Regions from separate parts of the Nocardia implantans genome, predicted to be linked through region 2. Evidence: riboswitches for the same ligand, from Rfam matches in the RefSeq annotation. Region 2 holds a riboswitch; the other holds the start of a gene.
The links. A riboswitch is a leader RNA that binds a small molecule or an ion and turns the genes downstream of it on or off. The one in region 2 is predicted to bind S-adenosylmethionine.
Positions count from the first base shown of each region.

Region 1: another riboswitch for S-adenosylmethionine. It lies ahead of U3653_RS00465 (rhodanese-like domain-containing protein); the one in region 2 lies ahead of U3653_RS07610 (amino acid ABC transporter permease).

Region 1 covers NZ_JAYKYQ010000001.1:93,525-97,934, reverse strand. The annotation lists gene U3653_RS00475 (FAD-dependent oxidoreductase) at 1-1,333, opposite strand, end outside; gene U3653_RS00470 (Rv0361 family membrane protein) at 1,714-2,163, shown strand; SAM riboswitch class IV at 2,227-2,343, shown strand; gene U3653_RS00465 (rhodanese-like domain-containing protein) at 2,358-2,774, shown strand; gene U3653_RS00460 (O-succinylhomoserine sulfhydrylase) at 2,771-3,985, shown strand; gene U3653_RS00455 (serine/threonine-protein kinase) at 4,009-4,410, opposite strand, start outside.
Region 2 covers NZ_JAYKYQ010000002.1:730,648-735,057, reverse strand. The annotation lists gene U3653_RS07620 (glycosyltransferase family 2 protein) at 1-665, shown strand, start outside; gene U3653_RS07615 (hypothetical protein) at 690-1,397, opposite strand; SAM riboswitch class I at 1,762-1,855, shown strand; gene U3653_RS07610 (amino acid ABC transporter permease) at 1,883-2,890, shown strand; gene U3653_RS07605 (amino acid ABC transporter ATP-binding protein) at 2,887-3,654, shown strand; gene U3653_RS07600 (ABC transporter substrate-binding protein) at 3,669-4,410, shown strand, end outside.

The DNA of each region.
Region 1 (4,410 bases), on a different contig from region 2:
ACGGGATGCCCTTGCCCTCGAGGAACTCGATGACGGCCTCCGGCTCGGGCCGCTCGGCCGGGGTGAAGCGGGGAGCGTCGTCCAGCAGGCAGGCGATAGTCTCGTTGGCGTCGCCCTTGGTGTGGCCGATCAGGCCGACCGGGCCGCGCTTGATCCAGCCGGTGACGTAGGTGGCGGGCATGTAGCGCGCGGCGCCGTCGGCGTTCTCGTCGACGAGCACGCGACCGGCTTCGTTCGGCACGGTGCCGGCCTGATCGTCGAACGGCAGGTTGGTCAGGTTCTGCGACAGGTAGCCGACGGCGCGATAGACCGCCTGCACGTCCCAGTCCTTGAACACGCCGGTGCCCTTGACGTTGCCGGTGCCGTCGAGCTGGGTGCGCTCGGTGCGCAGGCCGACGACCTTGCCGTTCTCACCGAGGATTTCGGCGGGGGACTCGAAGAAGTGCAGGAACAGCTTGTGCGGCCGGTCGCCCGCGTCGCGGATGGCCCACTGCTCGAGCGTGTTGGCCACCATGTCGACCTGCTTGGAGTGCCGCCGCGCGGCCTCGGAGCCCTCGTCGTAGTCGATGTCCTCGGGGTCGACGATGACTTCGATGGTGGGCGAGTGGTCGAGTTCGCGCAGCTCCAGCGGGGTGAACTTGGCCTGCGCCGGGCCGCGGCGGCCGAAGACGTGCACCTCGACGGCCTTGTTGGCCTTGAGGCCCTTGTAGACGTTCGGCGGGATCTCCGTCGGCAGCAGCTCGTCGCCGGTCTTGGCCAGCACGCGGGCGACGTCGAGGGCGACGTTGCCGACGCCGAGAACGGCGACCTTCTCCGCGTCCAACGGCCAGGTGCGCGGCACGTCGGGGTGGCCGTCGTACCAGGAGACGAAGTCGGCGGCGCCGTAGGAGCCGTCGAGGTCGATGCCGGGGATGGGCAGGGCACGGTCGGCGTTGGCTCCGGTGGAGAAGATCACCGCGTCGTAGAAGGCGCGCAGGTCGTCGAGGGTGATGTCGGTGCCGTAGTCGATGTTGCCGAGCAGGCGCACCTGCGGCTTGTCGAGGACCTTGTGCAGGGCGGTGATGATGCCCTTGATCCTGGGGTGGTCGGGCGCGACGCCGTAGCGGATCAGGCCGAACGGCGCGGGCATGCGCTCGTAGAGGTCGATCGACACCTCGGCGTCGGACTTCATCAATGCGTCGGCGGCGTAGATCCCGGCCGGTCCGGCGCCCACGATCGCGATGCGGAGCGGGCGGGTCCTCGCGGTGTGCGCGTCAGGCCCGGAGGAGGAAGCCTGCGTCACCACGGAGGGCTCGCGGACACCGCCATCCTCTACTGCACTCTGTTCGGTCATCTCTTTACGCGCACCTTTATGGTCGAAACAATTAATGACGTCTGGGCTTAGCTTAGGCTAAGTTGACGCACCGGCTCGGTCGCACCCGTCCGGTGCGGACGCCGGCGTTGCCGGCTCGTGGCTGCACGGTGCTCCGTTCGCCGCGGCGTGGAGCTGCCGATTCGCTATGACAGCAGGCCGCCGTCCCGCGATTCTATCGGGATGGCCGATGCCGCCCCGCGTCGGTGCGTGAACCCGGCGGATGCCATCCACGGTCATGATCGTCGTCTACCCGCTCGCGCCCGGTCTATCGCCGCCCCTCGCTTCGGATCGGCGTCGCGCCTGGTCCGCAGCCGGGGGGCGAGCGCTCGATACCGCCGCCGACCAGGGATCATCGACTCATGACCGAACAGCATCCCGCCGCGGACGAGGACGAGATCATCCGCGTCGACCAGACCGACAAACGCTCGGTGGTCCCGTTCGTCGCCGCAGCGGTGGTCGCGGCGATCGTGCTGATCGCGATCGTGCTCGGCGGTGTGCTCTCGCCCGCTGAGAAAAATGTCACAGAGGCCGACCGCATCGCGGCGGCCGTCCGCAACTTCGTCGACGGCTCCAACCGCAGCGACGCCGTGCCGCCGCCCGGCACCGCGTGCCAGGGCTTCGACGCGACCCACTCACCGCTGGCGGGCCAGGACGGCGCCGGAAAGCCGGTCGAGATCACGAAAATCGACTCGCCCATGGTGGACGGCGACCGGGGCAAGGCGACCGTCACCACGAAGGTGGACGGGCAGGAGAAGACGACGACCTGGAATCTCACCAGATCCGGTGACAAGTGGCTGGTGTGCACCTGAGCGTTCGCGCAGGGTGCGCCACCGTTTGACACGGTGACCCGGGTCGGTGCAATCTCAGTCGAAGGTCATGAGAACCAGTGTCAAGCCCCGGCATTGCTGGTCGGCAACCCTCCTCCGCGGTGGGGTGCTCCGGGTGACGACCTGGCGGCGCCTCGGTCCCGGGCGCGGCAAGTGCGGATTCACAGGAGGTGCACATGAGTTATGCCGGTGACATCACCCCGCAGCAGGCATGGGAGCTGTTGCAGAACAATCCGGAAGCCGTCTTGGTGGACGTGCGGACGGAAGCGGAATGGAAGTTCGTGGGCGTCCCCGACACCAGTTCGATCGAGCGGCCGACCGTGCTGATCGAGTGGGTCGACTCGACGGGCGCGCGCAACGAGGCGTTCGTCGAGCAGTTGAAGCAGGCGCTCGACGGCCATGACCCGGAGGCTCCGGTGGTCTTCCTCTGTCGCTCCGGTCAGCGTTCGGTGGGCGCGGCGATCGCCGCCACCTCCGCGGGTTACCGCACCTCCTACAACGTGCTCGAGGGCTTCGAGGGCCCGCTCGACGAATTCGGGCATCGCGGCGGCTCCGGCTGGCGTGCTCTCGGACTGCCGTGGCGGCAGTCGTGATCACCGGCGGCGCGTTCGACAAGCCGCTGCCCGACGGCGTCGGCCCCGCGACGCTCGGCGTGCGCGGCGGCCTGCGGCGCTCCGGTTTCGAGGAGACCGCGGAGGCGCTCTACCTGACCTCCGGCTTCGTCTACGAGAGCGCCGAGGCGGCCGAGGCCGCGTTCACCGGCGAGGTCGAGCACTTCGTCTACTCCCGCTACGGCAACCCGACGGTGGCCATGTTCGAGGAGCGGATGCGCCTGCTCGACGGCGCCGAGGCGTGCTTCGCGACCGCGAGCGGCATGTCCGCGGTGTTCACCGCGCTCGGCGCGCTGCTGGGCGCCGGTGACCGGCTGGTCGCCGCGCGCAGCCTGTTCGGCTCGTGCTTCGTGGTGTGCAACGAGATCCTGCCGCGCTGGGGCGTTGAGACCGTCTTCGTCGACGGCGAGGACCTCGACCAGTGGGAGCAGGCGCTGTCGGTGCCCACGCAGGCGGTCTTCTTCGAGACGCCGGCCAACCCGATGCAGACGCTGGTCGACGTGCGGCGGGTGACCGAGCTGGCGCATGCGGCGGGCGCCAAGGTCGTGCTGGACAACGTGTTCGCCACCCCGCTGCTGCAACGCGGCTTCGAGCTCGGCGCCGACGTGGTGGTCTACTCGGGCACCAAGCACATCGACGGCCAGGGCCGCGTGCTCGGCGGCGCGATACTCGGGGCTCGGGACTACATCGACGGGCCGGTGAAAACGCTGATGCGCCACACCGGTCCCGCGCTGAGCCCGTTCAACGCGTGGACGCTGCTCAAAGGCTTGGAGACGATGCCGCTGCGGGTGCGCCATTCGACGGAGTCCGCCCTGCGCATCGCCCGCTTCCTGGAGAGCAACCCGGCCGTCAGCTGGGTGCGGTACCCGTTCCTGGAATCGCATCCGCAGTACGCGCTGGCCGCCGGCCAGATGAGCGGGGGCGGCACCGTAGTCACCTTCGAGTTGAACGCTCCCGAGAACGAGGCAAAGAAGCGCGCGTTCGAAGTCCTCAACCGGTTGCGCGTCGTCGACATCTCCAACAACCTCGGTGACGCGAAGTCGCTGATCACCCACCCGGCGACCACCACACACCGCGCCATGGGCCCCGAAGGCAGGGCCACCATCGGCCTGACCGACGGCGTCGTGCGCATCTCGGTGGGCTTGGAAGACGTGGAGGACCTGCTCCAAGATCTCGACCAAGCATTGGCCTGACCGGGAAGCCGTGGCCCGAGCGGTCAGCGGATCGGCACGGTTACGCCGGGTGACGACGGATCGCCGTGCAGGACCAGATGGCTCGGGGCCTCGTCCTTCTTGTCGTTCTTCTTGCCGTTCTTGTTCTTGCCGGGCAGGTCGAAGGCTAGGCGGAAAGTACCGGCGCGGCCGGGAGCGATGCGCGCGAAGTCGCCGGGCGGATTCAGCTCGGCGGTGCCCGCCGCGTCCGGCGGGAGCGAACGCCCGCCGGTGGTGACCAGTCGTTGCTCCGGGATGGACCAAGTCTGTTCGTGGTCGGACACATTGGTGACGGTAAGCGTCACGATCGTGCGCGAACCGCTTCCGGTGGCCGCGTCGGTGACGGTGAAGGCGAAGTTTCCGTCGCGCGTGGCGGGGCCAGGATTCGCGGACTGCGCACCGGTCGA
Region 2 (4,410 bases):
TGGTCTCGCCGTGGCCCCTGCAAGTCGCCGGTTCGGCGGCGGAGGCCGTGGTGCAGCCCCTGCTGTGCTGGTCGTGGGCCTCGACGCTGCCGATCACCGCGGCCGACCGGAGCCTGCGGCCCGCCACGGCGGTGGCCTGCGGCCAGTTCCTCGTGTTCGACAACGCCGCCTACCGGTCGGTGGGCGGTCACGCGGCGGTGGCCGGGAGCGTCACCGAGGACCTCGATATCGCCCGTGCGCTGCGGCGAGCCGGTCACTCGACGGTTCTGGTGGCCGCGGGAGCGTCGGCCCGCACCAGGATGTATCGCGGCGCCGCGGAATTGGACGCGGGCTACACCCGCTGGCTCTGGTCGGCCTACGACGGCACGATCGCTGGCGGTGCGGCGGTGGGACTGATTGCCGCCTTTGCCTATTGGGCGCCGCCCGCGATGGCGGTGTTCGGCCGTGGAGCGACCCGAACGACCGGATCGATCGGCTGGCTCGCCGCCGTCGCCGGGCGGCTGCTGGCCCGTTCGACCGAGACCGGCGGCCCGCTGCGGCCATCTGACCTGCCGGCCGCCGTCGCGCACCCGGTGTCGGTGGCGGCGTATCTGCTGCTGTGGGCGCGGTCGCACCGGGCCCGTCGCCGCGGCACGGCGCGCTGGAAAGGTCGCTCGCTTCCCTGATCGCGCCGAGCCGCGGCCGCAACCTCACGGCACCGGCGTGATTCCGACGGTCGGCAGGAAGACGCAGGACTTGGCGCCGTTCTGCACCGAGCCGAAGACCGCGGCGAGCACGGTTCCCTTGCCGGTGTCCACCGGAACGGCACGCACCCCGCCCATCGGGAGCGACGCGACGAGGAAGTCGCGGATCGCCTGCTCGGCGGCTGGTCGCAGGTCGGCGGGAACGGCCGCGGGGATCATCGAGCGGGCGACCTCGGGCAACGGTCCCATGGCGGCCGTGCCGCCGCGGCCGGTGTTCAGATTGAGCCAGGCCACTTGCATGCCTCCGGTATTCGGACCGTCCGGCCCGAGGCCGTAGGGCACGAAGGTGAACATGGCTTGCCCGGCCTTGACGGCGCTGAGATCCTGGCCGGGAATCTGGACGGTGTTCTTCGGCCACGGCCCCGGGATGGCGCCTGCCACGGCGGGCGCCAGCCCGGCCGTGGTGTTGTCGAGGCAGAACGCCGACGCGCTGGGGTAGGCGAACGGCTGGATGCCGAGCGCGCGCAGCGCGTCGAGCGCGGCTTGATACGCGCCGAACAGGTCACCGGGAGCGGCGATCGGCACGGAGTCCTCGGCGGATGCGGGAAGCGTTACGTCCGGAGCCGCGAACGCGGCGGCGGGCCCGGAGAACACGAGGGCCATCGAACTGGTCGCGACAGCGGACAACTGGGTCAGACGGCGCAATATGGTCACGAAACCTCCTCATCGGCGGAACGATCGAGGGGGACAGTACTCCGGCAAACGCATTCATCAGCCGGGATTCCACACAGCAATTTCGTGGCGAGTCCTGTTTGCCCGGAACGGACCTCAGCGTCGCACACCGGCGTTCCCCAGCCTCGGTGATACCCGTATGCTGCATCGGACCGGCATCGTCCCGCAGCGCCTGTCCTGCACCGCGCCCTCGATCGAGCAGCGCACGCCTGGTTACTACAAGGATCCGATGCACGCGCGTGGGCAAGGTCTACGCTCACGGTGATTACTTCTCTTGTTCCATGCTTCCCTTGCTGGGCATCATGATTCGGCTCGCCCCTGACACCCGTTGACAGGGGGTCGGCGCCAACCATCCAGAGCGACCGAGAGACCTGGCTCGTCGACGTCGCAGCAACCCCCCGGTCACCGGGTGCGGGTGCTTCCGCCGGGACCGATGGAGGAACCGAAGTGATCATCGAGGACCCGTCATGAGCGCGTCCACCGCGCCGGACGCCGCCCCCGAGGCCGCCGCGCCGAACGAACCGGACCCGACCCGCACGCCCGCCCCTGTCGCGAGCGCCGCGACGCCTACCGTCGCGAAGACCCGGCATCCGTGGCGCTGGGTGGTCAGCACCGTCGCCCTGATCGTGCTCGCCCAGTTCGTGCACGGCCTGGCCACCAACCCCGGCTGGGACTGGCCGACGTTCGCGCGGTACATCACAGCGAAGTCGGTGCTGTCGGCGCTGCGGGTCACCCTGGAGCTGACCGCATGGGGCACGGCGCTGGGCTTTCTGCTCGGCACCGCCCTCGCGATCGCCCGGCTGTCGAACAACCCGGTGCTGCGGGTGCTCTCGTGGGTCTACATCTGGGCGTTCCGCTCGATCCCGCTGATCGTGCAGTTGCTGTTCTGGTTCAACATCGCCTACCTGTACCAGACCCTTTCGGTCGGCATCCCGTTCGGGCCCGCGCTGTTCACCTTCGAGGTGAACGGGGTGATCAGCGGTTTCACCGCCGCCGTTATCGGCTTGGCGCTGCATCAGGCGGCCTATTCGGCGGAGATCATCCGGGCCGGGTTCATCGCGGTGGACGCGGGTCAGCTGGAAGCCGCGGCGGCGCTCGGGATTCCGCGGCTGCGGCAGTTCCGCACGGTGGTCATGCCGCAGGCGATGCGCTCGATCCTGCCGAACGCGACCAACGAGGTGATCAGCCTGTTCAAGGGCACCTCGATCGTGTCGGTCATGGCGATCGCCGAACTGTTCTACCAGGTCCAGGTGATCTACGGGCGCAACGGCCGGGTGGTGCCGCTGCTGATGGTCGCGACCGTCTGGTACATCGTGCTCACCACCGTGCTGTCGGTGGCGCAGTACTACATCGAACGCCACTACGCCAAGGGCGCGCACCGCACGCCGCCGCCGACGCCGCTGCGACGCGCGTGGCGGAAGCTGCGCGAGGTCGCCGAGGCCGGTCCCGCCGCACCGCGCGGAGCGACCCGATGAGCGCCGCACCCGCCGTGCGGGTCCGCGGCCTGCGGAAGTCCTTCGGCTCGCACGAGGTGCTGCGCGGCATCGATCTCACCGTGCGCTCCGGCGAGGTGGTGGCCGTGATCGGCCCGTCCGGGTCCGGCAAGTCCACCCTGCTGCGCGTGGTCAACCATCTGGAGACGCTGGACGCGGGCACCGTGCACATCGACGGCGAGCTGATCGGATACCGGCTGCGCCGCGATCGCCTGCACGCCCTGCCCGACCACGCGGTGCGCAAGCAGCGCTCCCGGATCGGCTTCGTCTTCCAGCAGTTCAATCTGTTCCCGCACCTGACCGTGCTCGACAACGTCACGCTGGCGCCGCTGTCGGCGCAGCGGCGCGACCGGACCGAGGTGGAGCGCGAGGCGCGCCTGCTGCTGGACCGGGTCGGCATCGGACACCTGGCCGACGCGTATCCGCGCAGGCTGTCGGGCGGGCAGCAGCAGCGAGTGGCGATCGCCCGCGCGCTGGCGCTGCGCCCGCGCGTGATCCTGTTCGACGAGCCGACCTCCGCGCTCGACCCGGAACTGGTCGGCGAGGTGCTCGACGTGATCCGCGATCTGGCGCACGGCGGCACCGCGCTGGTGATCGTCACCCACGAGATCGGTTTCGCCCGTGAGGTCGCCGACACCGTGGTGTTCCTCGACGAGGGCGTCATCGTCGAGCAGGGCCCGCCCTCGGCCGTCCTCGACCATCCCGAACACCCGCGCACCCGCGCGTTCCTTTCCCGAGTCCGTTGACGAACAGGTTTCCGATGAAGTTCTCCGCCCTGGTCACCGTCGCCGCCACCACGGTCGCGCTGCTGGCCACCGGCTGCACCGAACCCGAGGCGGACAACGCCGCGCAGCCCGCCGGTTCGATCACCTTCGACCTCTCCCCCGCCCAATCCGGCCGGATCAGGGTGGCCAAGGTCGACGCCATCGCCGCCGAGGTGCCGAAGGCGATCCGCGACCGCGGCACGCTGGTGGTGACCGGCGCGGCCGGCGCGGCGCCGCCGCTGCGGTTCTACGCCACCGACGACAAGACGGTGGTCGGCTCGGAAGTCGACTTCGCCTCGCTGATCGCCGACATCCTCGGCCTGAAACTCGACGCGCGGGTGGCCGATTGGTCGCAGAACTTCGTGCGGGTGGACTCCGGCGAGGTGGACGCGTTCATCTCCAACGTCACCGTCACCGAGGAACGCAAGGAGAAGTACGACTTCGCGACCTACCGCAAGGACAACGTCGCGCTGGAGGTGCCGATCCAGAGCAAGCTCGACTACAAGGACCGCACGAGCCTGGCGGGCAAGCGGATCGGCGTCGGCAGCGGCACCAACCAGGAACAGCTGCTGGTCAAGTGGAACGAGCAGAACCGGGCCGAGGGACTGGCGCCGATCGACATCGCCTACTTCCAGCAGGTCACCGACTACTACCTGGCGCTGGCCTCGCAGCGGCTGGACGGCTACCTCGGACCGAACCCGACGGCGATCTACCACGCGGCCACCGCGAAACAGACCA